2 regions of the Streptomyces sp. NPDC056883 genome follow, and region 2 is predicted to be linked to the other one. Evidence: riboswitches for the same ligand, from Rfam matches in the RefSeq annotation. Region 2 holds a riboswitch; the other holds the start of a gene.
The links. A riboswitch is a leader RNA that binds a small molecule or an ion and turns the genes downstream of it on or off. The one in region 2 is predicted to bind cobalamin.
Positions count from the first base shown of each region.

Region 1: it holds a riboswitch for cobalamin, as region 2 does, so the genes downstream of both, ACFRU2_RS10765 (ribonucleoside-diphosphate reductase subunit alpha) here and ACFRU2_RS40070 (energy-coupling factor ABC transporter permease) in region 2, are expected to answer to the same signal.

Region 1 covers NZ_JBHUBS010000003.1:380,364-395,999, forward strand. The annotation lists gene def (peptide deformylase) at 1-60, shown strand, start outside; gene ACFRU2_RS10750 (helix-turn-helix domain-containing protein) at 305-1,285, opposite strand; gene ACFRU2_RS10755 (hypothetical protein) at 1,492-2,976, opposite strand; gene ACFRU2_RS10760 (ribonucleotide-diphosphate reductase subunit beta) at 3,009-4,028, opposite strand; gene ACFRU2_RS10765 (ribonucleoside-diphosphate reductase subunit alpha) at 4,028-6,418, opposite strand; cobalamin riboswitch at 6,578-6,714, opposite strand; gene ACFRU2_RS10770 (GNAT family N-acetyltransferase) at 6,773-7,270, opposite strand; gene ACFRU2_RS10775 (YbdD/YjiX family protein) at 7,359-7,556, opposite strand; gene ACFRU2_RS10780 (carbon starvation CstA family protein) at 7,553-9,715, opposite strand; gene ACFRU2_RS10785 (GntR family transcriptional regulator) at 9,914-10,678, opposite strand; gene ACFRU2_RS10790 (extracellular solute-binding protein) at 10,975-12,258, shown strand; gene ACFRU2_RS10795 (carbohydrate ABC transporter permease) at 12,378-13,400, shown strand; gene ACFRU2_RS10800 (carbohydrate ABC transporter permease) at 13,457-14,293, shown strand; gene ACFRU2_RS10805 (glycoside hydrolase family 3 protein) at 14,300-15,636, shown strand, end outside.
Region 2 covers NZ_JBHUBS010000031.1:41,144-56,779, reverse strand. The annotation lists gene ACFRU2_RS40110 (YncE family protein) at 1-211, shown strand, start outside; gene ACFRU2_RS40105 (cytochrome P450) at 287-1,540, opposite strand; gene ACFRU2_RS40100 (tRNA-dependent cyclodipeptide synthase) at 1,521-2,303, opposite strand; gene ACFRU2_RS40095 (EF-hand domain-containing protein) at 2,562-2,774, shown strand; gene ACFRU2_RS40090 (PadR family transcriptional regulator) at 2,820-3,374, opposite strand; gene ACFRU2_RS40085 (energy-coupling factor ABC transporter ATP-binding protein) at 3,796-4,629, opposite strand; gene cbiQ (cobalt ECF transporter T component CbiQ) at 4,626-5,375, opposite strand; gene ACFRU2_RS40075 (energy-coupling factor ABC transporter substrate-binding protein) at 5,380-5,715, opposite strand; gene ACFRU2_RS40070 (energy-coupling factor ABC transporter permease) at 5,724-6,419, opposite strand; cobalamin riboswitch at 6,448-6,642, opposite strand; gene ACFRU2_RS40065 (flavodoxin family protein) at 6,920-7,651, shown strand; gene ACFRU2_RS40060 (MFS transporter) at 7,667-8,923, opposite strand; gene ACFRU2_RS40055 (winged helix-turn-helix transcriptional regulator) at 9,062-9,943, shown strand; gene ACFRU2_RS40050 (hypothetical protein) at 10,003-10,257, opposite strand; gene ACFRU2_RS40045 (hypothetical protein) at 10,429-10,953, opposite strand; gene ACFRU2_RS40040 (SsgA family sporulation/cell division regulator) at 11,080-11,487, opposite strand; gene ACFRU2_RS40035 (hypothetical protein) at 11,706-12,020, opposite strand; gene ACFRU2_RS40030 (L-serine ammonia-lyase) at 12,320-13,702, opposite strand; gene ACFRU2_RS40025 (APC family permease) at 13,847-15,505, opposite strand.

The DNA of each region.
Region 1 (15,636 bases), on a different contig from region 2:
GACGCGCTGCGGCAGATGGAAGAGGGCACCCCGCGCTACGAGACGGTTCCGAACGCGTAGCCCCCGTACGACCAACGCGAAAGGCGCCCCCTCCGGTCAGGAGCGGGGCGCCTTTCGCTCGGGACGGCGCGGCTCGGCCTAGTCCCAGCCGAGGTCGCTCGGGTCGGTGGTGGCCGGGTGCCGGCCGACGGTCCGGATGGCGCGAGTCATGGGAACCCCCCTGTCGTATGTGAACCACCAAACCGTAGGGCGAAAACGATCAAGACGGGGGAAGTTCACGATCAGCTGAGGAGCCGGCCGGACGTCAGGCCGCGGACGGGCCCCGGAAAGCACGGCGGAAGGCGTTCGGGGTGGTGTTCAGCGTCCGCAGGAAGTGGTGGCGCAGGGCGGCCGCGGTACCGAAGCCGCAGCGGCCCGCGATCGCGTCCACCGTCTCGTCGGTGGCCTCCAGCAGCTCCTGAGCCAGCAGCACCCGCTGGCGCAGCACCCACTGGTACGGGGTGGTCCCGGTCTCCTGGAGGAAGCGCCGGGCGAAGGTCCGCGGGGACATGTGCGCCCGCTCCGCGAGCTGCTCGACCGTGATCTCCTCCTCCAGGTGGCGGCCCATCCAGCCGATCACCTCGCCCACCGTGTCGCAGGAGGTGCGGGGCAGCGGGCGCTGGATGTACTGCGCCTGCCCGCCGTCCCGGTGCGGCGGTACGACCATCCGCCGCGCGATGGTGTTGGCCACTTCGGCGCCCTGCTCCTGCCGGACCAGGTGCAGGCAGGCGTCGATCCCGGAGGCGGTGCCGGCCGAGGTGATCACCTGGCCCTCGTCCACGTAGAGCACGTCCGGATCGACCCTGGCCCGCGGGAAGCGGCGGGCCAGGGCCGGGGCGTGCATCCAGTGCGTGGTGCAGCGCCGGTCGTCCAGCAGCCCGGCGGCGCCCAGCATGAAGGCCCCGCTGCACACGCTCAGCACCCGTGCGCCCCGGTCCACGGCCCGCCGCAGCGACTCCAGCAGCGGCTCCGGATACTCGCGGGTCGGTGCCTGGCGGTCGGCGGGCAGGCAGATCAGGTCCGCCTCCTCCAGCCGCTCGGGTCCGTAGGGGAGGGTGAGGCTGTAGTGGCCGTCTCCGACGGTGATCGGGTTCTCCTCCATCGCGCAGACGGCGAAGTCGTAGGTGGGCAGCCCCATCGCGCTCCGGTCGATCCCGAAGACCTCGCAGAAGATGCCCATCTCGAAGGGGGTGACGCCGTTCACGACGGCCACGGCCACGTTCTTGAGGGGGGAAGGCTTCAGCATGACCCCAGTGTGGCAGTAATTCGCTCTTTCATGACAGTCCTGCCACTGTCCGGTTTCTGCCGTCCTGGCGAGAGTGGAGTCATGAACACCTTCCTCGACTACCTCGTCGTCCTCGCCGTCGCCGCCCCGCTCCTGGGCCCCGCGCTCTACGGGGCCGCGCGCGAGCGCCGCCTCGACCGTCAGATCCGTGAGGCCCGGGAGCGTGGTCAGCCGAGAGCCGGGTCCCGCTCCGTGGTCACGGTCCATCCGGTCGCCCTGGCACGGACCCGGCGGCGGTCCGTGAACAGCAGCACGAAGGCCGCCGCGAGGGAGAGCGCCGACAGCGAGCACAGCACCCAGGACAGCGCATGGGTGGACGGGGTCAGCAGGGGCGCCAGCAGCAGGGCGAAGGCGGTGCACAGGGCGGCGAGCCAGGGCACGTGCGAGCCCGCCGCCACCGGGGTGAGCGGCGGAACGGGCCGTACTCCGCGTCGGGGGTCCGGCTCCGCGGTGCTGTCCGCGAGCACCTCCTCGAAGGTGTCGCGGTCGAGCGACAGCCAGAGCGCCTCCCCGTCGTCGGTGACGAACACGACGGGCTGAAGGGCCCCGAGCAGCCGCCAGCGCGCGGCGCCGCACAGCCAGCCGGGCCGCCCGGCGAACGCGGCCGCGAGCGCGGGCAGGGAGTGATCGACATCGGCGTGGCCGGTGCGGGCCCCGATCCGGGTGCCGTCCGCGAGCGTGAGGCCCAGCCGGGACGTGGACCTCGTGCTCAGGGTCCCCGCGCGTCGGCCGAGGACGGTGGTGTCCGTCCGCAGGGCGGCGGTGACCTCGGCGCGGACGGCGGGCAGGGGGCCGCCGGAGCGCGCGTCCTCGCGGAGCACCCGCAGGGGGCCGGTCAGCATGAACACCCGTGCCAGGCCGAGGCCCAGGACGGGCAGCAGGGCGAGGACCGGGAGCAAGAGGAGGAAGCCGGCGCCGTCCGGGGTGCGGGGACCCCACAGGGAGGATCCGCCGGTGCCGAGCCGTTCGGTGTCGGACTCCTCGTCGATGTACCCGCCGAGCCCCGGCCTGCCGGGGACGTGGAGCACCCACACGTGGTCGCCCTTCTTCGAGGCGAAGGGGCCGAGCCGGGCTCCGTCGACGCGCAGCGGCTCGGTGTCGTGGATCGCGGGCACTTCGACGGTGACATCACCGGTGTGCCGCGGGTGGGTGGAGCCACTGCGGCGGCCCGTCCACTCGCCCACTTTCCGCAGGGCGTGCACGCGCGTGATGCGTACCTCGTCGACGACAGCACCCGCGTCCTGCAGGGCCGAGATGCGGCGGGCGTCGGCCCCGTCGGGCTGCAGGGCCAGATCGGCGAGGACCACCGGGGCGCAGAAGAGGAACCAGGCGAGCACGTACGGCCGGAGCAGTCCGATCCGCCTCCACCGCAGCCGCCCGGGCGGCGCCGGAACGGGTGCCGCGGCGGCCTCCGCCGCGGTCCGTGCCGCGGTGGTCCGTGCCGCGGTGGTCCGTGCCGCGGTGGTCCGTGCCGGCCGGAGCCGGCCCGCGAGCCAGGCGGCGGTGCACAGGAGCGCCGCCGCCCCCGGTATGACGACGTCCGGGCGGGGCACGAGCATGCCCGGTCTGACGACGAAGGCGTAGATCGCGACCTGCGCCAGAAGCAGCGCGGCCCCGCCCGAGAACCTGGTGAGCCAGGTGGATCTTCCCATGGGCGGGGACGCTAGCAAGCGATGACGGGGGCCTAGAAGTCCTCGTCCAGGTCGACCGTGCCCTCGACCGCGACCTGGTAGGCCGACGGGCGGCGCTCGAAGAAGTTCGTCAGTTCCTGGACGCCCTGGAGCTCCATGAAGGTGAACGGGTTCTGCGAGCCGTAGATGGGCGCGAAGCCGAGGCGGACCAGGCGCTGGTCCGCGACGCACTCCAGGTACTCGCGCATCGACTCGGTGTTCATGCCCGGCAGGCCGTCACCGCACAGGTCGCGGCCGAACTGCAGCTCCGCCTCGACGGCTTCCTTCAGCATGTCGACGACCTGCTGCTGGAGGGCGTCGTCGAAGAGCTCCGGCTCCTCCTTGCGGACCGTGTCCACGACCTCGAACGCGAAGTTCATGTGGCAGGTCTCGTCCCGGAACACCCAGTTGGTGCCCGTCGCCAGGCCGTGGAGCAGGCCGCGGGAGCGGAACCAGTACACGTACGCGAAGGCGCCGTAGAAGAACAGGCCCTCGATGCACGCGGCGAAGCAGATCAGGTTCAGCAGGAAGCGGCGGCGGTCGGCGGCCGTCTCCAGGCGGTCGATCTTCTCCACCGAGTCCATCCAGCGGAAGCAGAACTGCGCCTTCTCGCGGATCGACGGGATCTCCTCGACCGCGTCGAAGGCGGCCGCGCGGTCGTCCGGGTCGGGCAGGTAGGTGTCGAGCAGCGTCAGGTAGAACTGGACGTGCACGGCCTCCTCGAAGAGCTGGCGCGACAGGTACAGGCGCGCCTCCGGGGAGTTGATGTGCTTGTACAGGGTCAGCACGAGGTTGTTCGAGACGATCGAGTCGCCCGTCGCGAAGAAGGCGACCAGCCGGCCGATCATGTGCTGCTCGGAGGGCGTCAGCTTCGCGAGGTCGGCGACGTCCGAGTGGAGGTCGACCTCCTCGACGGTCCAGGTGTTCTTGATCGCGTCCCGGTAGCGCTCGTAGAAGTCCGGGTAGCGCATGGGACGGAGGGTCAGTTCGAAGCCCGGGTCCAGGAGGTTCTTCGTGGTGTCGGTGGTGCTCATTACTGGCAGGCCTCGCAGGACTCGGGGTTTTCAAGGGAGCAGGCCAGCGCGTCGGCGTCGACGGCCTGCGGGAGCGGGGTGGCGGCCGCCGGGACCGTGCTGCCGGAGGCGGCGCGGGCGATCTTCGTCGCGGGGCGGGAACGCAGGTAGTACGTGGTCTTCAGGCCCTGCTTCCAGGCGTACGCGTACATCGAGCTGAGCTTGCCGATGGTGGGCGTCTCCAGGAACAGGTTCAGCGACTGGGACTGGTCGAGGAAGGGGGTGCGCGCCGCCGCCATGTCGATCAGGCCGCGCTGCGGGATCTCCCACGCCGTGCGGTACAGGTCGCGCACCTCCGCCGGGATCCAGCCGAAGCCCTGGACCGAGCCGGAGGACTCGCGCAGCGCCTCGCGGGTCTGGGCGTCCCAGACGCCGAGCCGCTTGAGCTCCTGCACCAGGTAGCCGTTGACCTGGAGGAACTCCCCGCTCAGGGTCTCGCGCTTGAAGAGGTTGGAGACCTGCGGCTCGATGCACTCGTACACGCCCGCGATGGAGGCGATGGTCGCCGTCGGGGCGATGGCCAGGAGGAGCGAGTTGCGCATCCCGGACTTCGCGACGCGGGCGCGCAGCGCGTCCCAGCGCTCCGGCCAGTTCAGCTCGACGTCGTAGTGATCGGGGTGCAGGACGCCGCGGGCCGTGCGGGTCTGCTCCCACGCGGGGAGCGGGCCGTTGCGCTCGGCCAGGTCGCAGGAGGCCTCGTACGCCGCGAGCATGATGCGCTCGGAGAGCTTCGTGGACAGGGCCTTCGCCTCGGGGGAGTCGAAGGGCAGCTTCAGTTGGAAGAAGACGTCCTGGAGGCCCATCGCGCCCAGGCCCACCGGACGCCAGCGGGCGTTGGAGCGGCCGGCCTGCTCGGTCGGGTAGAAGTTGATGTCCACGACGCGGTCGAGGAAGGTGACCGCGGTGCGGACGGTCTCGTCCAGCCGCTCCCAGTCGATGTCCCCGGACTCGGCGAGGACGAAGGCGCCGAGGTTGACCGAGCCGAGGTTGCAGACGGCCGTCTCGCCGTCGTTGGTGACCTCGATGATCTCGGTGCAGAGGTTCGAGGAGTGGACGACGGTGCCCGGCTCGGCGGTCTGGTTCGCCGTGCGGTTGGAGGCGTCCTTGAAGGTCATCCAGCCCTGGCCGGTCTGCGCGAGGGTGCGCATCATCCGGCCGTACAGGTCGCGGGCGGGCATGCTCTTGCGGGCCAGGCCCGACTCCTCGGCCTTGCGGTAGGCGGCGTCGAACGCGTCGCCCCACAGGTCGACCAGCTCGGGGACGTCGGCCGGGGAGAACAGCGACCAGTCGGCGTCGGCGTTCACGCGGCGCATGAACTCGTCCGGCACCCAGTGGGCCAGGTTCAGGTTGTGGGTGCGGCGCTGGTCCTCGCCGGTGTTGTCGCGGAGCTCCAGGAACTCCTCGATGTCCGCGTGCCAGGTCTCCAGGTAGACCGCGGCTGCGCCCTTGCGGCGGCCGCCCTGGTTCACGGCGGCGACGGAGGCGTCCAGCGTCTTCAGGAACGGGACGATGCCGTTGGAGTGGCCGTTCGTGCCGCGGATCAGCGAACCGCGGGCGCGGATGCGGGAGTACGAGAGGCCGATGCCGCCGGCGTGCTTGGAGAGGCGCGCGACCTGGTGGTAGCGGTCGTAGATCGAGTCCAGCTCGTCCAGCGGGGAGTCCAGCAGGTAGCAGGAGGACATCTGCGGGTGGCGGGTGCCGGAGTTGAAGAGCGTGGGGGAGGACGGCAGGTAGTCCAGGCGGCTCATCAGCCGGTAGAGGGAGGCGACTTCCTCGACGGCCTGGACGGACTCGTTCTCCGCGAGGCCGCAGGCCACGCGCAGCATGAAGTACTGGGGGGTCTCGATGACCTGGCGGGTGATCGGGTGCCGCAGCAGGTAGCGGCTGTGCAGGGTGCGCAGGCCGAAGAAGCCGAAGCGGTCGTCGGCGCCCTCGGCGAGCGCGTGCTCGACCAGCGCGTCGAGCCGGTTCGCGTGCAGGCGTACGAAGTCTGCGGTGCGGTCGGCGATGAGCCCCTCGCGGTGGCCGACCTCGACGGAGCCGGAGAAGGAGGTGGAGCCCTGGCCGGCGGCCTCGTCGCGGACGGCCAGCGTCAGCAGGCGGGCGGCGAGCCGGGAGTACGCCGGGTCCTCGGAGATCAGCCCGGCGGCCGCCTCGGTGGCGAGCGTACGGAGCTCCGCCTCGTCGGCGGCGGCGCTGCGGCCGCGCAGCGCGGCGGCGGCGACCCGGCCGGGGTCGGTGTCGGGCAGGTCGGCGGTCAGCTCGGTGAGCGTGCGCAGGAGCGCGGCCCCCGGACCCTCGTAGGTGGACGGGTCGGACTCGGCGCGCGGTGCGGAAGGCGCGATGGTCACGGGGGGAGCTCTCCCTCGCTCGGCTCCGGGGTCACCGTTGGTGCGGGGCGCGAGGGGGCGCACGTGGGGGAGCGCGTGCCTGGCAGGGCAGTGCGCGTGCGCCACGTGGCGTCCACCGGCCCAACCGCGAGGCCCGGACGTGTCTGCACCCGGTTCGGTCGAGCCGGGCGCACTGTCGGCAGGTCCTCGGACTTGCGGATGCAGCGAGCGGGTCGGTGCATTTCATACCGTTGCGGGACAGTTCCGGATTCTCACCGGATTCCCCTGCGACGACAGCGAGCATGAGCATACATGTGGGGGCCGGTGCTTGCGGTAGCCCCCACATGTTGTGTCGCTCCTCGCGGGCGGTGTGGCCTAGAGCTCCAGGCGGTAGGTGAGCAGGGGCAGCCCCGGAACCGGGTACCAGTCCCGCTCGGGGGTCCGTACGAAGCCCAGCCGGTCGTAGATCCGGTGCGCCCCGAGCATCTTCTCCGTGGTCGACAGCACCAGGTGGCTCACGCCCTCCAGCTCCCGGGCGCGGTTCACGCAGGCCCGTACGAGGGCCTCGCCCGCGCCGCGTCCGCGGGCTGCCGGGGAGACGGCCAGCATCCGGAACTCCGCCTCGCCGGGGCCCGCGATATCGCAGAGCGGGCTGCCGGGAGGGGCGAAGGTCACACCACCGAGCAGCGTGCCCTCGTACGCCGCGACGAGCACCTCGCCGTCGGGTGCCCGGCCGGCGACGTCGCGCAGCCGGCTCAGGTAGGGGTCCTCCTCGGCGAAGTCGAGCAGTCCGTCGTCGAGGTACGCCCGTGCGGTGATCTCGCCGAGCTCTTCGTATTCGGCGGCCGCCGCCGTCCTGATGATGATGTCCATGGCATCGAGTGTGCGCCAGGGAAACGCAAGGGGCCGCCGCGTTCCGTCGGGTGGACGGAACGCGGCGGCCCCTGTGCGGCCCCACGGTTCAGCAGCAGCGGAACCCTTCGCGCGGGTCGCCCTCGCGGGCGTCCGTGCGGGCCCGTTCGAAGGCCCGGCGCGACTGGACCACCGCGTCCGGATCGTGCGTACGGGCGTGCGCCACGTAGCGGTCGTAGGCGGCCTCGCCCGAGAACTCCCTGACGAAGAACCGGGCCCGGCCCAGCACGTGGCGCAGGCGCGTCACGCGGGTTCCCGCACGGAGTCCTGGACGCGGCCCCCGCCCGAGTCCAGGCCGGCGGCGGCGAGTTCCGCCCGCTCCTCGGCCGTCGGGATCAGACCGGCCGGGGCGACGAGCTTGGACTCGGTCCACGGGATCTCGGCGAGCTTGACCGACTCGGGCTTGCGGATGGCCGCCAGGCAGGTCCGGGCGGCGTCCACGAGCACGATGATGATCAGCAGGGCGAAGAACACCGACAGGACGCCGTCCACCGTGGCGTTGGTGACCACGGTGTGCATCTCGTCCATGGTCTTGGCGGGCTTGAGGACCTTGCCCGCCTCGATCCCGTCCTGGTAGACGTCCCGCTGCGCGAAGAAGCCGATCTTCGGGTTGTCGGAGAAGATCTTCTGGTAGCTGGCGGTGAGCGTGACGGCCAGGTCCCAGGCCAGCGGAACGCCCGTCACCCAGGCCCACTTGAGCCGGCCGGACTTGATCAGCAGGGTGGTGCAGACGGCCAGGGCGACCGCCGCGAGCAGCTGGTTCGCGATGCCGAACAGCGGGAAGAGCTGGTTGATGCCGCCCAGCGGGTCCTTGACGCCGACCCACAGGAAGTAGCCCCAGCCGCCGACGACGATCGCGCTGGCGAACCAGACGCCCGGCTTCCAGCTGACGTCCTTGAAGGACTTGTGCACGTTGCCGAGGGTGTCCTGGAGCATGAAGCGGCCCACGCGGGTGCCGGCGTCCACGGTCGTCAGGATGAACAGGGCCTCGAACATGATCGCGAAGTGGTACCAGAACGCCTTCATCGAGGCGCCGCCGATCACGGACGAGAAGATCTCCGACATTCCGAGTGCGAAGGTCGGCGCGCCGCCCGTACGGGACAGCAGGCTGGTCTCCTCCACGTCCTTCGCGGCCTGGGTGAGGGCCTCGGGGGAGATGGCGAAGCCGAAGTTGGTCACGGCCTGCGAGGCCGTCTCGACGGTGGCGCCGACGACGCCGCCGGGGGAGTTGATGGCGAAGTACAGGCCCGGGTCGATGATGCAGGCCGTGATGATCGCCATGATGGCGACGAAGGACTCGGTCAGCATCGCGCCGTAGCCGATGACCCTGACCTGGGTCTCCTTCTGGATCATCTTCGGGGTGGTGCCCGAGGAGACCAGCGAGTGGAAGCCGGACAGGGCTCCGCAGGCGATGGTGATGAAGACGAACGGGAACATCGAGCCGGCGAAGACCGGGCCGTCTCCGCGCGAGGCGAAGTCGGTGACCGCGGGCATCTTCAGCGTCGGCATGGCGATGACCACGCCCGCGGCGAGCAGCCCGATGGTGCCCACCTTCATGAAGGTGGAGAGGTAGTCGCGCGGGGCGAGCAGCATCCACACCGGCAGGACGGACGCCACGAACCCGTAGGCGATCATCCAGAGGACCAGCGTCTCCTTCTCCAGGGTGAAGGTGTCCGCCAGCGAGGACTCGGCGACCCAGCCGCCCGCGACGATGGCGAGCAGCAGCAGCGCCACACCGACGACGGAGACCTCGGTGACCCGGCCCGGGCGCAGGACGCGCAGGTAGAAGCCCATGAAGAGGGCGATCGGGATGGTCATGCCGATGGAGAAGACGCCCCAGGGGGAGTGCGCCAGCGCGTTGACGATGACCAGGGCCAGCACGGCCAGCAGGATGATCATGATGGCGAAGACGCCGATCAGCGCGGCGGCGCCGCCGACCGGGCCGATCTCGTCCCGGGCCATCTGGCCGAGCGAACGGCCGTTGCGCCGGGTGGAGAAGAAGAGCGTGACCATGTCCTGGACGGCGCCCGCGAAGATCACGCCCACGACGATCCAGATCGTGCCGGGCAGGTAGCCCATCTGCGAGGCGAGTACGGGACCCACGAGCGGTCCGGCGCCGGCGATGGCGGCGAAGTGGTGGCCGAAAAGCACCCGTCGGTCGGTCGGGTGGAAGTCGACACCGTTGTCAAGGCGTTCGGCGGGGGTGGCGCGGGTCTTGTCCACCTTCAGTACGCGGTGCGCGATGAAGCGCGCGTAGAAGCGGTAGCCGATCGCGTACGAGCCGAGCGCGGCGGCGAGCAGCCAGGCGGCCGAGATCTCCTCGCCGCGCGAGAGCGCCAGCACGCCCCAGCCGATGGCTCCCACGAGGCCGACCAGCACCCACAGGGCCACGGCCTTGGGGGACATGGCCCCTGATGGAGAAGGCGAGCCCGGCGTGGTGCCCGGACTCGCCGCGTCCCGTACCGCCCGTGTTGCTTCCGGGCCTGGTTCCGTCATGATCCTCGTCCCCTCGTTGATCATCTGCATGGGCGCAGGGAATCTACGGGGGACCGCCCGCTGGACGTAAGCCCCCGTCCGTATAGCGGAACGAGAGTCAACTACGAATCAGACGGCGGGGCGCTGGAGTCGGGCGACGAACTTGTAACGATCGCCGCGGTATACGGAACGCACCCACTCGACGGGCTCCCCGTCGGCGTCCAGCGAATGGCGGGAAAGCATCAGCATCGGCAGTCCGACGTCGGTGCCGAGCAGTCCGGCCTCCCGCGGGGTGGCCAGCGAGGTCTCGATGGTCTCCTCCGCTTCGGCGAGGCGCACGTCGTACACCTCGGCGAGGGCGGTGTAGAGGGAGGTGTACTTGACCAGCGACCGGCGCAGCGCGGGGAAGCGCTTGGCCGACAGGTGCGTGGTCTCGATGGCCATCGGTTCGCCGCTGGCCAGGCGGAGCCGTTCGATGCGCAGGACCCGGCCGCCGGTGGCGATCTTGAGGAGGCCGGCGAGGGTGTCGTCGGCCGTCACGTAGCCGATGTCCAGGAGCTGGGAGGTGGGTTCCAGGCCCTGGGCCCTCATGTCCTCGGTGTACGAGGAGAGTTGGAGCGGCTGGGAGACCTTCGGCTTGGCGACGAAGGTGCCCTTCCCCTGGATCCGCTCCAGCCGCCCCTCGACGACGAGCTCCTGGAGGGCCTGTCGGACCGTGGTGCGGGAGGTGTCGAACTCGGCCGCGAGCGTGCGCTCGGGCGGCACGGGGGTGCCCGGTGGAAGGGTTTCGGTCATATCGAGCAAGTGGCGCTTGAGTCGGTAGTACTTGGGCACGCGTGCCGTGCGGGTGGCCGCCCCGCTGTCCGGCTCCGTGATCGCCCCTTCGGTGGCCATCGCCGCCCGCCTTCCCGACTCCAGTTTCGTTGCCGTCACCGGCTCCTCCGATATGTGCGGTCACATCGTGACACGGGAGGGAGGGCGGGCCTCCTCCCTCCCCCAGGTGTCGGTCCGATAACGGACCGAGCACCCGCTCATTAGACCCTTGACACCCCTAAAGGTCTAGGCCAAGCTCCAGCTACTGGTCTACACCAATATGGATCAGATCCCGGCCCCACGGGCAGTACTTGGTGCTTTTTGAGTCACCGCGGCGGGCAAGGGAAGTTGCAGGCAGCATCCCTGAGGAGGGTGGCGTGAAGCGCAAGCTCATCGCGGCGGTCAGTGTCGCGGGCATGATGGTCGGAGTCGCGGCGTGCGGCAACGGCGGCGACGACAAGCCGAAGGCCGACGCGGGTGGCGCCAAGGAGATCACCGTCTGGGTGATGGACGGCTCCGCACCGAAGACCTGGATCGACGCGGTCAACGCGGAGTTCTCCGCCAAGCACCCCGGTGTCACGGTCAAGGTAGAGGTCCAGCCCTGGAAGGGCATCCAGGAGAAGGTCACCACGGCCCTCTCCGAGAACACCCCGCCGGACGTCCTGGAGCTCGGCAACACCCAGACCGCCGGTTACGCGGTCACCGGTGGTCTCGCCGACCTGACCAAGGACAAGGCGAAGCTCGGCGCGGACGCCTGGGCGAAGAGCGGTCTGGCCTCGGCCGAGATCGACGGCAAGCTCTACTCCGCTCCGTGGTACGCGGCCAACCGCGTCGTGATCTACGACAAGAAGGCCTTCGAGAAGGCGGGCGTCACGGCCCCCAAGACCCGCGACGAGTGGGTCGCCGGCCTGGAGAAGCTGAAGGCGGCCGACCCGGCCTCGCAGCCGATCTACCTGCCCGGCCAGAGCTGGTACGTCCTCGCCGGTCTCATCTGGGACGAGGGCGGCAACCTCGCCGTCAAGGACGGCGACAAGTGGAAGGGCGGTCTCGGTACCCCCCAGGCCGCTTCCGCGATGGAGTTCTACAAGAAGCTCCAGTCCTTCTCCACCGCCCCGAAGGACAAGGACGAGGCGAACCCGCAGCAGTCCACCGACGTCGTTCCCAAGGGTGGCGTCGCCTCCTGGATCGGCCTCGGCTGGGAGGCCGGCGGTGCCGAGAAGGCGCTGAAGGACGCGGGCAAGGAAGCCGACTTCGGTTACTTCCCGATCCCGGGCAAGACCGCCGACAAGCCGGGCACCGTCTTCCTCGGTGGCTCGAACCTGGCGATCGCCGAGCGCTCCAAGAACAAGGACCTCGCCAAGGAGTGGCTGGCCCTCGCCGCAGGCAAGGACCAGATGACCAAGTACGCCGCCGAGGTCAAGGGCGCGCTGCTCCCGAACCAGGTCGGTGCGAACTTCGCCCCGGCCCCGGGCTCCTTCGCCGAGGCGATGGCCAAGGGCGGCGTCAACGGCAACATCACCCCGGTGACCCCGGGCTGGGCGAACGTCGAGACCGAGCCGAACCCCATCAAGGAGTTCATGACGAAGGTCCTGAAGGGTGACGACGCCGCCAAGGCGGGTGCGGACGCGGACAAGGAAATCGCGAGCCGCATCAACAAGTAACACCCCGAAGTACCCGTACTGAACGCACCGGGGTCGCGCATTGACAGACGTAAGCGCCGCCTGCTCCGAGCGGGGAAGCGGGTGCCAGTCGCCACAGTCAACCGCGAGGAAGCCCAGACATGACCGTGCACTCCCAGGGAGCGGCCACTTCCGCTCCACAGGACGCACCACACGAGTCCGCGGGGCCGGCCCAGACGCCGCCGCCCACCGGAGCCAAGGCAGCGTCCCAGTCTCCTCGCGGGGGCAGAAAGTCGCTCCCCTCAGGGTGGTTGCCGTACCTCCTGATCGGGCCCGCCGTGCTCAGCATGGCGACCCTGCTGCTCTACCCGCTGATCAAGAACATCATCCTGTCGTTCCAGAAGGTCGACAAGATCGAGTTCATCCAGCGGAAGGCGCCGTTCAACGGCGTGGACAACTACACCGAGCTGCTGGGCGACTCGCAGTTCTGGACCGTGGTCGTCCGCAGCTTCCTCTTCACCGCGGGCAACGTCTTCCTGATCATGGTGCTCGGCAGCCTCATCGGGCTCCTCCTGAACCGGCTCGGCAAGTGGATGCGCCTGGTCCTGTCGATGGCGCTGGTGATGGCCTGGGCCATGCCGATCGTCGCCTCGGTGACCGTCTTCCAGTGGCTGTTCGACGAGCAGTACGGCGTCATGAACTGGCTGATGCGCACCGCCGGCTTCGCCGGCTACGACCAGCACAACTGGTTCGAGACCGGCATGTCCACGATGGTGATCATCACCGTCCTGCTGGCCTGGGGCTCCATCCCCTTCGTCGCCCTCAACATGTACGCCGGCCTGACCACGGTCAGCGGCGAGCTGTACGAGGCCGCGCGCATGGACGGGGCCAACGGCTGGCAGACGTTCTGGAAGGTCGTCTTCCCGAACCTCAAGTCGTTCTTCCTGGTCACGACGTTCCTCGAGGTCATCTGGATCTTCAAGGCCTTCACGCAGATCTACGCGATGAACAAGGGCGGCCCCGACCGCGCCTCGGAGACCCTGACGATCTACGCGTACGTAGAGGGCCAGAGCCAGGGCCACTACGGTCTGGCCGCGGCGATCTCCGTCCTGACGATCGTGATGCTCGTGGTCGTCATGTCCTTCTACTTCCGTCTGATCCTGAAGCAGGAGGAGGAGCAGTGAGCACCACCACCGCCCCGAAGCCCGCGCCGTCCGCGCCGTCCGCGAAGCCCCAGCAGCTGCGCAACCGCCGGCCGATCCGTCCCGCGGCCGTCGCCAAGAACGTCGGCGCCCTGCTGCTGGCCGTCCTCTTCGTCTTCCCCGTCTACTGGATGTTCTCCTCGGCCCTGAAGCCGTCCAGCGAGATCCTCTCCAAGGACCCCGTCTTCGTCTTCACGCCGACGATGGAGAACTTCACCAAGGCCACCGGCGTCGACCTGTTCTGGACCTACGTCGCGAACAGCTTCATCGTCACCATCGGGGCCGTCACCCTGGCCCTGCTCGTGGCCCTCGCCGCGAGCTTCGCCATCGCCCGCATGAGGTTCAAGGGCCGCAAGGGCCTGGTCCTCGCGGTGATGATGGCCCAGATGGCGCCCTGGGAGGTCATGGTCATCGCGATGTACATGATCGCCCGCGACTCCGAGATGCTGAACAGCCTCCCGCTGCTCACCGCGATCTACTTCGTGATGGTCCTGCCCTTCACCATCTGGACCCTGCGCGGCTTCATCGCCGCCGTCCCGGTGACCCTGGAGGAAGCCGCCCAGATCGACGGCTGCACCCGCGGCCAGGCCTTCCGCAAGGTGATCTTCCCGCTGCTGGCCCCCGGCCTGATGTCCACCTCGCTCTTCGGCTTCATCACGGCCTGGAACGAGTTCGCGATGGTCCTGATCCTGAACAAGGACAAGACCGCGCAGACCCTGCCGCTGTGGCTGACCCAGTTCCAGACCGCCTTCGGCAACGACTGGGGCGCCACCATGGCCGCTTCCTCGCTCTTCGCGGTCCCGGTGCTGCTCATCTTCGTCTTCCTCCAGCGCAAGGCCGTCGGCGGCATGACCGCCGGCGCCGTGAAGGGATAACGGCCCATGACTGTCCTTGCGCACCGCACGGATACGGTGACCCGGGACGCGCTCGCGGTCCTTCAGCCCGGCTTCGAGGGCACCACCGCGCCCGCCTGGCTGCTCCGGCAGGTCGCCGAAGGCCTCACCGCCGTCGGCCTCTTCGGCCGCAACATCACCTCGCCCGAGCAGCTCGCCGCGCTGACCGCGCAGCTCCGTACCGAGCGGGACGACGTCCTCGTCGCCATCGACGAGGAGGGCGGCGACGTCACCCGCCTGGAGGTCCGGGGCGGTTCCTCCTTCCCGGGCAACCTGGCCCTCGGCGCCGTGGACGACGTGGACCTGACCCGCGACGTCGCCCGCGAGCTGGGCCGCCGGCTCGCCGAGTGCGGGGTCAACCTCAACTGGGCCCCGTCCGCCGACGTCAACTCCAACCCGGACAACCCGGTCATCGGCGTACGGTCCTTCGGCGCCGACACCCACCTCACCGCCCGGCACACCGCCGCGTACGTCGAAGGCCTCCAGGCGGCCGGCGTCGCCGCCTGCACCAAGCACTTCCCGGGCCACGGCGACACCAACGTCGACTCGCACCACGCGCTGCCGCGCATCGACGTGGACCTCGAGACCCTCGCCGCGCGGGAACTCGTACCGTTCCGGGCCGCCATCGAGGCCGGCACCAAGGCCGTCATGAGCGCCCACATCCTGGTGCCGGCCCTGGACCCGACCCGCCCGGCCACCCTCAGCCCGCAGATCCTGACCGGTCTGCTGCGCAAGGAGCTCGGCTACGAGGGCCTCATCGTCACCGACGGCATGGAGATGAAGGCCATCGCCGGGACGTACGGCATCGAGCGCGGCTCGGTGCTGGCCATCGCGGCCGGCGCCGACGCCATCTGCGTCGGCGGCGGGCTCGCCGACGAGGGCACCGTGCTGAGCCTGCGCGACGCGCTGGTCGCGGCGGTACGGGACGGCTCGCTGCCCGAGGAGCGCCTCGCCGAGGCCGCCGCCCGGGTCCGTTCGCTGGCGGAGTGGACCCGCCAGGTCCGCAGGGGCGCGCGGCCGGAGGGGAGCAGCGCGCCCGGCATCGGACTGGCGGCGGCCCGCCGCGCGGTGATCGTGACGGGTTCGCCCAAGGCGGCGGCCCCGGTGAACGCCCCGTACATCGCCACGCTCACCCCGGTGGCGAACTTCGCGGTCGGCGACGAGACCCCGTGGGGGGTGGCCGCGGAAGTGTCCGCACTGGTCCCGGGCACCGACTCGGGCGTGTACCCGGAGGGGTCGACGGCCGCCGACGTCCTGGCCGCCGCGGGGAACCGCACCGTCGTCGCGGTGGTCCGCGACGCGCACCGGCACCCGTGGATGACCGA
Region 2 (15,636 bases):
GCCCGAAGGCGGCAGCCCCGACATGGGCGGGGTCTCCGCCGACGGCAAGGTGCTGTGGCTCTCGGGCCGTTACAACTCCGAGGTCTACGCCATCGACACCACCACCGGCAAGCAGCTCGCCAAGATCCCGGTGGGCGGCGGACCGCACGGCCTCGCCGTCTACCCGCAGCCCGGCCGCTACTCGCTGGGCCACACCGGCATCTTCCGGTAGGACGCCGCATCCGGCAGGACGTGGGAGTGCCCCGGGGGCTCGCACAGCTCCCGGGGCACGCTCATGCGCTCAACGTCACCAGGCGACGGGGAGCCGCTCGGGAAGCCGCTTGATGAAGCCGGTCCGCCACACGAGGTTCTCCGCCGGCACCGCGAGACGCAGCTCGGGCAGCCGCTCGACCAGCACCTCCAGCGCGATCTCGGCGTGTGCCCGGCCCAGCGCGGAAGCCGGGCAGAAGTGCCGGCCGGCGCCGAAGGCGAGGTTGGCGTTGGAGCTCTCGCGCTCCAGGTCCAGCTCGTCGGGGTTCTCGAAGGCCTCCGGGTCGAAGTTGGCCCCCTCCAGCAGGACGAGGACCAGCTCGCCCTCCTTGACCAGCACGTCCCCGACCTGGATGTCCGCCATCGCGATGCGCGGCAGGCCGTCGCCGACGGACAGGTTCCAGCGGAGCAGCTCGTCCACGGCCTTGCCCATGCGCTCCGGGTGCTTGCGCAGGTACCCGATGAGCTCGGGCTTCTGCAGCAGCGCCAGGACCGCCAGGGTCAGGAACGCGGAGGTGGAGACGGCGCCGGCCCCGAAGAGCGAGACGGCGACGGTGGCGAACATGTCGTCGGTCAGGTGCGCCGACTCAGGGTCCGCCTCCTTCAGCTCGGCGAACTTGCCGAGGAGCCCCGTACGCTCCTCGGCAGGCAGCGCCAGCTGCGTCCTCAGCTGCTTCTCGAAGTAGCCCACGTCCTTGTACCAGTTGAGCGCGGAGTCGGCGAACGGCTCGCGCGCGGTCATGAACGCGACGTCCAGACCCGACATCAGCCGCCGCCCGTCCTCGAACGGCACGCCCAGCACCTGGCAGTGCATGGCCGCGGAGAAGGGGTCGGCGAACCCGGCCCGCAGGTCGGCGGGCCCCCCTTCGGCGAGGAGCTGGTCGATGAGCTCGCCGGCCTTCGCGCGCAGCCAGTCCTGCAGGCCCTTCTGGCGCGGGTTGAGCGCCTTCATGACCGCGTTGCGCAGTCCGGCGCTGTTGATGTTGCCCATGTTGTTGACGACCTCGGGCGGGATCGTCAGCGCGTACTGGCGCGGGACGCCGGCATTGGCCGTGTCCTTGAGGCTGAAGCGCTCGTCCTCCAGTACCTGCTTGGCCAGCGCGTAGCTGCTCACCAGCCAGGCCGGGTCCCCGGTGAGGGTGCGGACCTGTGCGACCGGAGCCTTCTCGCGCAGCCAGGTGCACTCCTCGGGGAGCACGTCACCGCGCCGCGAGAGGGGGAAGTCGACGAGGGGCCCGGTGGTCTGTCCGCCGCCCTGATCGGAATGGGCCTCAAGCTGCTCGACGCTCATCGACGGTCCCTTCGGTTGGTGCGGTGTGCGTGTGCGTGATCGGGTGGTTCGGGTTGCTCTGCGCCGTTTCGGCCGCCTCGGGGCGCACCACGGCGTATGCCTGGTTCCTCGTCGCGCGGAGTCCCCCACCGCGCGCAAAGAGGACGTCGGTCATCGGCATCTTGACGTGGTAGGCCGCCACGGAGGACGGCACGTCGAGAATGCTCGGGGTGTCGATGAAGAACGGCAGCTCTGCCGCCATGTAATCGAAACACACCTGCAACTGTGCGTCGGTGATTGATTCACCTTCCGGCAACTTGGAGCCGACAAAGTGGAGGGCCATTTCCTCGCAGCCCTTGCGGAATTCGTCGTCGGTCTCCAGGAAATGGAGTACGCGTCGGTGCAGAAGTTGGTAGACGGGGTTCGTCTGGAACTCCGAAAGTGCCCTCACTCGGATCTCGGCGTTCGGAGGTCCTGATTCCTCCACGCCCTTGAGAATCCTTCGCCGGACTGCCTTGATTTCCTTCGTCGCACGCTTCTCCGCGTGTTCCCGGGTGTAGCCGAAGGCGGCGAACATCCCGTCCACGTGGAGGTCTGCGTAGACGAAGTCGACCTGTGCGAAGCGGGTCGTGGCCCATCGGGTGAGGCTGGATATGCGCTCGGAGCTGAAGTAGCTGTTGCCAGGACTCACTCCGATGAGCACATGGTCGCCGTCTTCCCAGATGTGGTGGCAAGTGCGGGTGAAGGGCAGAACTTCGAATGATGCGTCAGCTGTGATCGTCACCTGTGTGATCGCCCTTGTTGCCGCTTGTCCCTGGGAGCCCTGCGCTCCCGGTGTGGCGGCAATGTCACTACGTTATGCGGTGGTCCCGGAGCGTGACAAGTGGAGGCTTGAATTGTTGGCTGGAATTATCGCTTCCGCACTACGGAAGAGTAATTGAATTTCTATCTGCCGCTCGAACGGGACCCGGGGCGTGAGGGGGCCGGGCGTGCCGCTACCCTGAGCCGGTCAACAAGCACCAAGCAAGAAGGGGTGGACCCAGTGGCGGACATCGAGAGCGCACGGACGACGTTCGGCAAGTTCGACGTGAACGGTGACGGCTTCGTCACGGCCGACGAGTTCCGTTCGGCGATGGCGGAGATGGGCGACCCGTTCGTCACCGGCCCGGTCGCGGAGGCCGTGATCGCCGCCAAGGACTCGAACGACGACGGCCTGCTGAGCTTCGACGAGTTCTGGGCCTCCCTGAACAAGTAAGCACCCGCGCCGCCCCCCGGCCCCCTGTCGGGCCGGGGGCGCGCGTCAGGCCTCGCGCGGCCCGCCGGTCATGCCCTCCACCTCGGCGAGGGCCTCCTCCAGCCAGCGCAGCCAGAAGGTCTCCAGCCCGGTTCCCGCGTGCAGCACGACACGCCGCAGCCGGTCCTCGTCGGAGTCCCGGCCGGCCGGGAAATCCTTCTCCTCGATGCCCTCGTACACGGCCAACTGGGCCCGGTGCAGCTCCAGGTGCCGCCGCAGCTCGGCGGCCAGCCCCTGCGGCCCGACCACCGCGGCCGCCCGGATCCGCAGCAGCAGGGGATCCCGCACCGCCTTGGGGTCCTGACGCTCCCCGACCCACCGCGCCAGCTCCCCGCTCCCGGCGGGCAGCACCTCGTACTCCTTCTTCTGCCCGCGCACGGGACCCTCGCTGGGCAGCGCCCGGATCAGCCCGGACTCCTCCAGCCGGCCGAGCTCGCGGTAGATCTGCTGGTGCGTCGCGGACCAGAAGTACCCGATCGACTTGTCGAACCGCCGGGTCAGCTCCAGCCCCGACGAGGGCTTCTCGAGCAGGGCGGTGAGGATGGCGTGCGGGAGCGACATGCGGCCATCCTAGGTTTGCGGCAGATCGAGGACCGCGATGCCCTTCTCCAGGGCGAGGCTCCCGCCGCACGGGACGACGGTTCCCCAGTCGCCACCGCCACTGCGGTGCGTCCAGCGCCATGTACCCCGGTGCTCCCTCCCGGTCCAGGACCGAGGGGTCCGTCAGCGCCTCCTGCAGTTCGTACGTGCTCAGGAGTCCGACCGGGCTCCACACCCAGCCGGCGGAGAGCAGGCGCCGTCCGTCCGGACTCACGGCGAGCCCGGTCGAATGCGTGCGGGTACCGGAGCCCGCTGGAGTGTTCGGCCCCGTCCGGGGGGCAGCGGCGGAACCCGCCGACCGCGTCGACCAGTTCTCGCCGTCCCACCGGAGGGACAAGGGTGCGCTCGATGTCTCGATCATCATCACGAAGCGCGAACCTGCCTACCTCCAGGCGGCCAGTGCCTCCGGATTGCGGGGCCCGGGGGCACCCGCCTCCAGCAGTCCGTGGGCCCGCAACAGCGCGGCCACCGCCGGGGACCAGGCCTGGCGCAGGCCCGCCTCGGTCAGGAGGGCCGGCTCTGAGAGGAGGGCTTCGGCCGGACCGAAGCGGATGCCCGCCGGGGTCAGGACCGCCGCGTCGTCGGCCCAGCGGACCGCCAGGTCCACGTCGTGGGTGGCCATGACCACCGTCGTGCCGGAGGCGCGCAGTCCCGCGAGGACGTCGAGGAGCCGCTCCTGGCCGTCCGGGTCCAGACCGGCCGTCGGCTCGTCCAGGATCAGCACCCGCGGAGCCATCGCCACCGCGCCCGCGATCGCCGCGCGCTTGCGCTGGCCGTAGGAGAGCAGATGGGTGGGGCGGTCCCGGAGCCGGGTGATGTCCAGGGCGGCGAGGGCCGAGTCCACGCGGGCGCGGACCTCGGGAGCGGGCAGCCCCAGGTTCATCGGGCCGAAGGACACGTCCTGTTCGACCGAGGCCGCGAACAGCTGGTCGTCGGGGTCCTGCACCACCAGCTGGACGGACGTGCGCAGCCGGGTCAGTCCGGCCCGGTCGTACGAGACCTCCGTGCCGTCCAGCCACAGCGATCCCGCGCCGGGCCGCAGGCCGCCGCTCAGCAGCCGCATCAGCGTGGTCTTGCCGCTGCCGTTGCGGCCCAGCAGGGCCAGCGCCCGGCCCGGCGCGATGGCGAAGTCGACGCCGGTCAGGACCGCCGGGCCGTCCTCGTAGGCGTAGCCCGCACCGGACAGTTCCACCACCGGGTTGAGTGACGGGTTCACGAGTACAGCCCCTTCAGGGTGAGGGTCAGGGTGATCAGGGCCGCCAGCAGGCCGGCGGTGGCCGTCAGGAAGCGCCACGACAGGGCCGCCTCCGGTACGAGGACCCGCAGCGCGCCGTCGTAGCCGCGTCCGGCCAGACCCGCCTGGAGCTTGGCCGCGCGGTCGAAGGCCCGTACGAAGGAGGTGGCGGCCAGCCCGGCCAGGGACCGCCACAGCGCCGCCCGGCTCGTGTGCCCGAGCCGGGCGGCCTGGGCCCGGCGGACCTGGGCCATGGAGTCGAGCAGCAGGAAGCCGATCCGGTACATGACCAGGGCCACGTCCACCACGGGGGCCGGCACCCCGGCCCGGACCAGCCGGGGCAGTACGTCGGAGACCGGGGTGGTGAAGGCGAACAGCAGCAGCCCGAGCGAGGCCGCCGAGGTCCGCAGCAGCAGTTCGGCGGCGAGCCGGGGGCCGTCGGGGGCCAGGGACACCGGCCCCGCCGGGCCGCCGACCGCGAACAGCAGGGGCAGCGCCCCGGTGAAGCAGAAGCCGAGCGGGATCCGGAAGGCCCGCCAGAGCTGCCGGCCGGCCACCCCGGCCGGGCCGAGCAGCACGGCGAGGGTGGCGGCGGCCACCAGCGGCCCGCCCGGCCAGGGGGGCAGGCACACGGCGGTGACCGTCAGCCCGATCCCGAGCAGGGCCTTCTCCAGCGGGTGCCGGCCGCGCCAGCGACTGCCGTGCGCGGCCACGTCGATCGGCAGCACCCGGCTACGCCTCCGGTGCGGCGGCGGGAGCGGCCGCAGCGGCGGCCGCGCCCTGGCGGCGGCCCTTGCGGACCCCGAAGTAGTACGCGAGGACGCCCGCGCCCAGCGCCGCCTGCAGGGCGAACAGCGCGGACTCGACCTCGCCGGAGGGGGGCTCGTACAGCGGGGAGAACCAGGGCTCGTAATCCGGCTTCAGCTCGGTGATCGCCGCCTCCGCCTGCGCGTCGGCGCCGGCGAAGGGCTCCTCCTTGCCCTCGCCCAGCCCCAGCGCGATCGGCAGGACGGCCAGCGCCGCCACCAGGAGCAGCAGCAGGGTGTTGATCTTCGCGTTCTTGGACATCCCGCTCATCAGGCCGCCGCCTTCTCTCCGGTACGGGGGGCCGTCAGCTTGGCGACACCCAGCCGGACCAGGTCCGACTTGCTCGACGCCATCAGCAGCCGCATCACGAGGACGGTCAGCAGCCCCTCGCTCACGGCCAGCGGGATCTGCGTGACCGCGAAGATCCCCCCGAACTTCGCGAGCGAGCCCACGAACCCGGAGGCCGGGTCCGGGAAGGCCAGGGCGAGCTGCACGCTGGTGACGCAGTAGGTGACCAGATCGGCGAAGAAGGCGCCGAAGAACACGGTCACCATCAGCGGGAGTCCGGACGTGCGCAGGAGCCGGTAGACGGCGTAGCCCGCCCACGGGCCGGCGATGGCCATCGAGAAGACGTTGGCGCCGAGCGTGGTGAGTCCGCCGTGCGCCAGCAGCAGGGCCTGGAACAGCAGGGTGATCGTGCCGAGCACCGCCATGATCGGCGGCCGGAACAGGATCGCCCCGAGCCCGGTGCCGGTGGGGTGCGAGCAACTGCCCGTCACCGAAGGGATCTTCAGGGCGGACAGGACGAAGGTGAAGGCCCCGGACGCACCGAGCAGCAGCGTGCTCTCCGGGTTGGCCTTCACCTCTCGGGTGAGCGAGCGGACGCCGTGGACGACGAAGGGGGCGGACGCGGCGCCCCAGGCGACCGCGTGCAAAGGGGGCAGGAACCCCTCGGCTATATGCATGGGTAGGGAGACCTCTCCAGCACCTCGTGGATGGACAACGCGCCCCGGCCGGTCTCCTGGCTCACGGGTTGACGTCCATGCTCCGCCTTCCCGGGCAGCGCGGAACCTCCCGCGCAGCCCAGTGGCTTTCCCGCAGGAGTGGAGCCGGACTTCCCGATCACAGTGGCGAGGGCCGCACCGGTTTCCCACCGGTTTCCCGAACACCAAGGCCCGCTGACCCTAGTCGGCCGCACGGACCGGGAACAACCCGCCCCAATCGCGCCGCCGCCTGTCCGGATTCCGCTTCGCCGTGACTCTCCGCCACCGGGGTCGCGGTCTCCTCCCCAAGGGTGGGGAGCCGAGGGGGAGTTCCGTAGGCCCGCCGTCGTGGGCGACCGGCGGATCCGGGGCCCGGCGCCGTTCCGCCCGGGTGGTGCACGCTTGGACGGGTGCGGTGTGGCGCACGCCCGGACGGGTGCGGTCCGCTGGCGGGTCCGCCCCGGGACGCCGAGCCTGGTGGGGTGACCACCGAATCCGATGCCGCGCCCGCCTCCGACTACTCCGACCTGACCGCCGTGGTGATCAACTGCACCCTCAAGCGGTCTCCGGAACGGAGCCACACGCAGGGCCTGATCGACGTCAGCACCGGCATCATGAAGCGCCAGGGCGTCCGGGTCGAGGTGCTCAGGGCCGTGGACCTCGACATCGCGACCGGCGTCTGGCCGGACATGACGGAGCACGGCTGGGAGACCGACGAGTGGCCGGTCGTCTACTCGAAGGTCATGGCCGCGGACATCCTCACGCTGGCCGGGCCCGTATGGCTGGGTGACAACTCCTCGGTCATGAAGCAGGTGATCGAGCGCCTGTACGCCTGCTCGTCGATCCTCAACGAGCACGGCCAGTACGCCTACTACGGTCGCGTGGGCGGCTGCCTGATCACCGGCAACGAGGACGGCGCCAAGCACTGCGCGATGAACGTCCTGTACAGCCTCCAGCACCTCGGATACGTCATTCCGCCGCAGGCGGACGCGGGCTGGGTCGGCGAGGCCGGCCCGGGCCCCTCGTACCTCGACCCCGGCTCCGGCGGGCCGGACAACGACTTCACGAACCGCAACACGACCTTCATGACCTGGAACCAGCTCCACCTGGCGAGGATGCTCAAGGACGCCGGTGGCATCCCCGCCCACGGAAACCAGCGCTCCGAGTGGGACGCCGGCTGCCGGTTCGACTTCGAGAACCCCGAGCACCGCTGAGCTCGGGCCGGCCCGTCAGATGAGGTCGCGGTGGCGGCCCACCTTGGTGGAGAAGAGGTAGAGCGGGGGCAGGAGGGCGGCGGCGCAGACGGTCCAGAGCGCGGTACGGGCGCCGAAGTGGGTGGCGAGGAGACCGGCGGTGAGCGCGCCGAGCGGCAGCGCGCCCCAGGAGACGAAGCGGACCGTGGCCATCACGCGGGACAGCAGTTCCGGGGGTGACTGCGTCTGCCGGTAGGTGCGGGTGGTGATCGAGCCGATGACGGTGCCGAAGGCGAAGCCGGCGTTGCCCAGGGCGAACCAGAACGCGTCCCCCGCCGACGTGGTCAGCGGGGCGAGCAGGAGCAGCGCGCCGCCGGCCAGATCGGCCAGGATGATGCCCCGCGCGGTGCCGAGGCGCGTGGTCACGCGGACCGCGACGGCGGCGCCGGCGAGCGCGCCGACCCCGTCCATGGCAAGGACGAGACCGAGCTGCATGGAGTCGAGGCCGGCTCCGCGGACCAGGTAGAGGGGGGTGAGGGCGACGAGGGCCGCGTTGAGGAAGTTGGCGGCGGTCGCCCAGATCATGCAGGGGCGCATGACCGGGTGCTTGGTGACGTAGCGCCATCCCGCGCGGATCAGCCGCAGCGCGCTCTCGCCGGTGCGGGGCGCGGGGCGGCTCTCGGGGAGGGTGCGCAGGAGCACGGCGGAGGCCAGGTAGCTGGCGGCGTCCACGACGATCGCGCCGACCGGGCCCGTCACACCGATCAGGACGCCGCCGAGGGAGGGTCCGCCGGTGTCGGTGACGGCGTGCGTGCCCGACATGACGCTGTTGCGGGCGGCCAGCTGCCGGGCCGGGACGACGGCGGGCAGGAAGGTCGAGTTGCCGATGTCGAACAGCACGGTCGCCGAGCCGGTGACGAGCGCCGCGAACACCAGGTGCGGATAGGTGAGCGTGCCGATCCACCAGGCGAGCGGCAGCGATCCGAGCGCCGCGAACCGTACGAGGTCGAGCGTGACCTGGAGCCGGCGCAGCGGCACGCGCTGCGCGAGGACGCCCGCCGGGAGGCTGAGCAGCAGCCAGGAGACCTGCCCGGCGGCGGCGAGCAGGGCGACCTGGAAGGCGGTGGCGTCCAGAACGGTGAGGGCGACGAGCGGCAGGGCGAGGGAAGTGACGGCGGTGCCCGCGCCGCTGACCGTGGCGGCGGCCCAGAAGCGCCAGAAGACGCCCGGCGACGAGGTCTCCCGTTCGTCTTCGCGTCGGTCGTGCTCTTGGATCGCTTGCGTTCCGCTCATGCGGAGCCCACCCCCGGGTCTTGTCAGTCTCTTTTGGGAACTAACCTGTTCCAGGTGAGTTTCTATCCGGAACTGACCTCATGGCGCAAGATGGTTCCGACGAACGGCCGCCGTGCGCGCAGAAGTGGAGACGTGGTGATGAGGTCGATCCCCGAGCGGGACGCCGCCTGTGCGATCGCGCAGGCCGCGGCGGTGGTCGGCGACTGGTGGAGCCTGCTCCTGATCCGGGAGACCGCCAGGGGGCACCACAGGTTCGACGCGCTCCAGGAGGAGCTGGGCATCTCCCGGAAGGTGCTCGCCGAGCGCCTGGCGCACCTGGTGGAGACGGGGGTGCTGGAGAAGGTCCCGTACCAGGAGCGGCCGACGCGGCACGAGTACCGGCTGACCGAGAGCGGCCGGGGGCTGCTGCCGGTCCTGCTGTCGATGCAGGACTGGGCCGACCGCTGGCTCCTAGGTGACGGCTCTCTCAGCGGCACCGCCGGCGAGGCGAGCGCGGAGGCGCGGCGCGTCGCGGACCTGACCGGCCGGCAGTTGCCGCGCCTGCGGCTGTCCGGTCACCGGGACGGCGTGCCGGTCGACCCGGTGGCCGACGCCGTGGCCACCGTCCTGTTCTGCTATCCGGCGACCGGGAGCCCCAGCCCCCTGCCGGAGGGCTGGTCGCAGATCCCCGGCACCGTCGGCTGCACGCTGGAGAACCGGCTCTTCCGGGACGCCTACGAGGACTTCCGCGCCGCGGGCGCGGAGGTGCGCGGCGTCAGCACCCAACGCCCCGACGAACAATGCGTGTTCGCGAGCCAGGAGGGCATCCCCTTCACCCTCCTCTCCGACGTCGACCTCCGCCTCGCCGCCGCCCTGCGCCTGCCGACCTTTCGTGCCGGACAGCTGCTGCGGCTGAAGCGGACCGTGCTGGTCGTCGACCGCGACGGCACGGTGCGGCACGCGCGCTTCCCGGTGACGGACATCCCGGCGGCGGTGAACGAGGCGCTGGCCGAGGTGCGGCGCCTGGCCGCGGAGGACTGACATCGCGTCGTCGCGGGGTTCGGTCGCACGCCGTATCGATCGTCCTCCGCCGAGACGGTCTAGCTCTGCTTCTTGGACTCCAGCCACTCCACATAGTTGTGCGAGGCATTGCTGCCCTGCTTCCCCGGCGAGATTTTCATGATCGCCTGGTTCTTCTCCGGGTCCCCGGTCAGGTACGCCTCGGTCAGGACGTACGGAAGGCCATCCACGCGGAACCGGATGCTTCCGTCGGGGTAGGCGCTGACGCGAATCCTTCGGCCGTCGGGAAGGGTGACGTCTTCGGTGAAGTGCGCCTTGACGGGCTGATCAGCCATACAGACCTCCAGGTCGTACAGGCTCGATGGGGCTGTCAATCTACTGCCAACACCCAATGCTCCAAGGGCAGTTCGGTGAGCGAGCCTTCGTGTGGACGCACCTGGCCGCCCTGCTCGAGCGGTCCGGCGGGATGCCGGTAGGTCCCGGCCCGGCCTCCCGCCGGTGGGTGTTCAGCAGACGTTCGGGTGCGCGATGTCCAGGACGAAGCGCTCCGGAGCGTGCAGCTTGAAGGAGGTGTAGGCGGGCTTGGTGTCGAAGGCGGCGCCGAAGGTGACGTACCCCTCGTAGTCGCCGGTCAGGGCGATGCCCTTCAGCTTGGGCAGGTAGATCTTGAGGAGCTTGGGCCCGCGGTAGACGTTGTTGCCCGCGTCGTCGTGTCCGGCGGCGGGGTGCAGGCGGATCTCCAGGAAGTACCGCCCGGCCAGCGGGACGGGCTTGCCGGACCCGTCGTAGACCAGCTTCGGGACGGGGGTGACGGTGACCCCGGGTACGTACCCCTGAAGGTCGATGACCACCCGGTCGTACGTGCAGTGACCGCCCCAGCGGGCATTGACGACGAGCGGAGTCTGGGTGGCCGTGGTGGTGGATGCGGCCGTGGTGGCCGCGGCGGAAGCCGGTGCGGCGAAGGCGAGCATGGCGGTGAGCAGTGCGCCCAACCCCAGTGCGGTGGCCTGCCGGCGGCGTGGACGGTTCATTGCGTCCCCTCGATTCCGAGAGACGGGGAACGGTGTCACCCGTGAAGACGCGCCCGCTACGGTCGTGGTTGCACCGGGATCACCCGGTCTGCCGGGTCCCGCGGGGTGCCGCCGGATCCGCCCCGGTCAGCTGGGCAGGAGGGCGCTCAGCTCGGCGTCGAGGTCGTAGTACCGGTGCTCCTGGCCGCGCGGCACCAGCTCGGTCATCCGGCGGCACAGCGCCTGTACGTCCTTGGCCCGGGCCGACACCACGCACGACTGCTCGCCGTTGCTGAAGGCGAAGAAGACCCGCGGCTCGGTGCCCTTCCAGCGGGGCCACACCTGTATGTCGCCCTCGCCGGTGGCGCAGACCTGGCCGTCGAGCAGCAGTTCCCGGGAGAAGACCCAGCGGGCGAGGTGCATGCCGGCACCCTCGAAGTCGAGGGAGATCTCGTAGGGCCGCTTGGTGCGGTACACGAAGACGCCCCGCACCGGGACGGCCGCGGGCGCGGTCTCCAGGCGCAGCGGGAGGACGCGGTGTTCGGTGCCGGTCATGCGGGCGCCTCTCTCTCGGGGTGGGCACTCGCCGGCGCACGCGCCACATTTGCCCACTCCGGCAAGCTAGCCCACCCCCGGGCCCCTTTCCCGTGGCCAAAGGTCCCGTCCGGCCGGGCCGCTCGGCCCGACTTCTCCCGACGCACCGAGCCCCGGCCTCCGGGGGGAGGTCGGGGCTCGGCGGAAGGACGTGACCGGGGCGGGGGCCCCGGCCGGAACTACGGGAGCGGGTTGTAGATGAAGGACTCGTGGGAGTTGGACTGGCCGATCGCGGTGAAGCCCGAACCGTTGGCCTGGGCGCCGTTGTTCTGGTTGGAGGCGCCGAAGCCCGAGGCGACCTGCTGGGCGGTGGAGGAGTTGCCGGTGTTGCTGCCGCCGACCCCGCTGCCGAGGACGCCGGCGAGGGCCGCGTTCGACGCGGTCCCGGCCGCACCTGCCCCGTTGTCGGCCTGGGCGACGCCCGAGAAGAGCGCGAAGGCGAGGGGGAGCGATGCGGCGGCCGCCATCACGCGGATGCTGCGGGTGCTTGCCATGTTTCAAGTCCTCCAGTTAAGCAAAACGGCTGTGGTCCAAGACGGTTGGCCGACCGTCGGGGGTGTGGACGCGACGTCGTGCCCTCACCCTGGCGCAAGTGATCATCAAGAAACCAGCCCAGACTGCCTTGTTCCCCCTCAAGCATGAGTAACCCACCGTCAAACCTCATATACCCCCCAATCCCGAACGAAGTTACTGGCGTAACCCACCTGTCCGGCAGGGGAAACGACGAAGGCCCCGACGCCAAGCGTCGGGGCCCGAATCGGTCAGGTCGGTCAGGTCGGTCAGGGGGTACGGATCAGCACTCGATGACGTTGACCGCGAGGCCGCCGCGGGCGGTCTCCTTGTACTTGACCTTCATGTCGGCGCCCGTCTCCTTCATGGTCTTGATGACCTTGTCGAGGGAGACCTTGTGGCTGCCGTCGCCGCGCATCGCCATCTTGGCCGCGGTGACGGCCTTGACCGCCGCCATGCCGTTGCGCTCGATGCAGGGGATCTGCACGAGGCCGCCGACCGGGTCGCAGGTCAGACCGAGGTTGTGCTCCATGCCGATCTCGGCCGCGTTCTCGACCTGCTCCGGGGTGCCGCCCAGCACCTCGGCCAGCGCGCCGGCCGCCATCGAGCAGGCCGAGCCGACCTCGCCCTGGCAGCCGACCTCGGCGCCGGAGATCGAGGCGTTCTCCTTGAAGAGCATGCCGATCGCTCCCGCGGCGAGGAGGAAGCGGACCACGCCGTCCTCGTCGGCGCCCGGCACGAAGTTCATGTAGTAGTGCAGGACCGCCGGGAGGACGCCCGCCGCACCGTTGGTCGGGGCGGTGACGACCCGGCCGCCGGCCGCGTTCTCCTCGTTGACCGCCATCGCGTAGATGGTCGCCCACTCGCTGCGGTGCATCATCGGGTCGCCCTCGGTGCGCAGCTGGCGCGCCGTGGAGGCGGCCCGGCGCTTGACCCGCAGGCCGCCGGGGAGGATGCCCTCGCGGGACATGCCGCGCGCGACACAGGCCTGCATGACGCGCCAGATCTCCAGCAGACCCTCGCGGATCTCGTCCTCGGTGCGCCAGGCCTTCTCGTTCTCCAGCATCATCGAGGAGATCGACAGGCCGGTCTCGTTCGCGAGACGGAGCATCTCGTCACCGCTGCGGAAGGGGTACTTCAGCGGGGTGTCGTCCAGCTTGATCCGGTCCTCGCCGACCGCGTCCTCGTCCACGACGAACCCGCCGCCGACCGAGTAGTAGGTCTTCTCCAGCAGCGGGGTGCCCGCCTCGTCGTACGCGAAGAGCGTCATGCCGTTCGCGTGGTACGGGAGCGAGCGCCGGCGGTGCAGGATCAGCTGGTTCGGCTCGTCGAAGTCGATCTCGTGGCCATCGCCTATTTCAGTGCCGAGCAGGCGCAGGCGGCCCGTCTGGCGGATGCGCTCGACCTCGGCGTCGGCGGTCTCCACGTTCACGGTGCGGGGCGAGTGGCCCTCCAGGCCCAGCAGCACCGCCTTGGGGGTGCCGTGGCCGTGCCCGGTGGCCCCGAGCGAGCCGAAGAGCTCGGCGCGGACCGAGGCGGTCTGGGCGAGGACGCCGTCCTTCTTGAGCCGGGTCACGAACATGCGCGCGGCGCGCATCGGTCCGACGGTGTGGGAGGAAGAGGGACCGATGCCGATCGAGAAGAGATCGAAGACGGAGATGGCCACGGTTGCGGACTCCTATGTCTGCTCGTGGGTGGGAAGCGTGGGCAGGAGGGGTTGATCGGGGTGATCTGCGGATTTTGTCCGGCAGCCGAGCTTAACGCGGTGAGGTGAACAGCTCGGCCGCCGGACGGGTCGGGAGGGGGACGCTCAGGCGTGGCTCAGTTCGCGCTCCGGTGCGTCGGACTGCTCGGCGGCGGGGGTGTCGGCCCCGGGGGCGTCCAGGACCGGGTCCGGGCCCGGCAGGCCCGCGTAGTGGGCCTTGACCCCGGACCGTACGGCCCAGAAGTAGAAGCCCAGGGCCGAGAGGCCCACGAGGGCGATGTCCACGCCGCCCGGGATGACCCCGTGGCCGCCGAATTCCTTGCTGCCGAGCGCCGACAGGGTGCCGAGCCACAGCAGGAAGGCGATCATCCACCAGGCCGGGGCGAACTGCTTGGCCAGGTTCTTCTCGCCCTTGCGCTTGAGCACGACGGCCGCGATCGGGGCGGCGACCAGGGTGAGGAGCACCACCTTGCCGGTGTCGGGCCACTTGGACCAGTACAGGGCGCAGGCGGCGAAGGCGAAGGTGATCGGGCACAGGATCCGGGCCGCCGGCAGGCGGAAGGGACGGGGCAGCTCGGGCTTGGTCTTGCGGAAGACGCCGACCGCGATCGGGCCGATGAGGTACGAGACCACCATCGCGGCGGAGACCACGCTGGCCAGGGCCTCCCAGCTGTGGCCGACGGTGACCAGTAGCAGGATCGAGAAGCCGAGGTTCAGCCACATCGCGGGACGCGCGGTGCCGTACTTCGGGTGGACCTCGCGGATCTTCTTCGGGAAGAAGCCGGTGTCCGCGAGGTTCTGCGCCATGTACGAGGCCGAGGCGACGTTGCCGATGTTCGCGCCGGACGGGGAGATGAAGGCACCGAACTGGAGCATCGTGACGACCCAGTGCAGCATCAGCATCTTGGCGAGGTCGGCGAACGGCGAGGAGAAGTTGATGCCGCTCCAGCCGCCGGCCTCGGCCAGCTTCTCCGGCGGGACACCGCCGATGAAGGCGATCTGCAGGGCCAGGTAGATGACCAGGCCGAGGGAGAGCGCGCCGACCAGGGCCAGCGGAATGGCGCGGCCGGGGTTCTTGGCGGCGCCGCCGAGGTTGACGACGGCCTGGAAGCCGTTGAAGGCGAAGACCACGCCGGAGGTGGTGACGGCGGTCATGACCGCCGACCAGCCGTTGGGCGCGAAGCCGCCGTGGTCGGTGAAGTTGCCGGTGTGGAAGCCGGAGGCGATCAGGGCGATCACGGCGAGCACCGGGATGGCGAACTTCACCAGGGTGAGGAGGTTGTTCGCCTTGGCGAGCAGCGCGACCGACCAGTAGCAGGCCAGCCACAGCGCCACGGTCAGGAACAGCGCCATCGCCATGCCGGAGGTCGTCAGGCCGCCGTTCTCGACCAGGCCCTTGGCCCAGCCGAAGTTCCAGGAGGACATGTACTGCGTACCGGCGATGGACTCGATCGGGATCAGGGCCGCGATGGCGATCCAGACCGCCCAGCCGGTGATGAAGCCCAGCACCGGCCCGTGCGAGATGGTGCCGAAGCGGGCCATCGAGCCGGGCAGCGGGTAGGCGGCGCCCACCTCCGCGTAGGACATGGCGATCATGCCGATGAAGACGGCACCGATGACCCAGGCGATGATCGCCGCGGGCCCTGCGACGGCGGCCGCCTGGCCCGCCCCGAAGAGCCAGCCCGATCCGAAGATCGAGCCGAGCCCGATCATGATCAGGGCGAAGAGACTGAGTCCCTTCTTGTTCGCTGCGCTCATGTCCATGAGGTGTGCTGTCCGTCCTGCCAGGGGGTCTGCGTCGATCCTTTATTCGGAGCCTATTTGCCATTTATTGGAAGAATCAGCGGCAATAGGTCGCATCCGCCTGGGGCTTTGGTCATGAAAGGGGCCCGGCC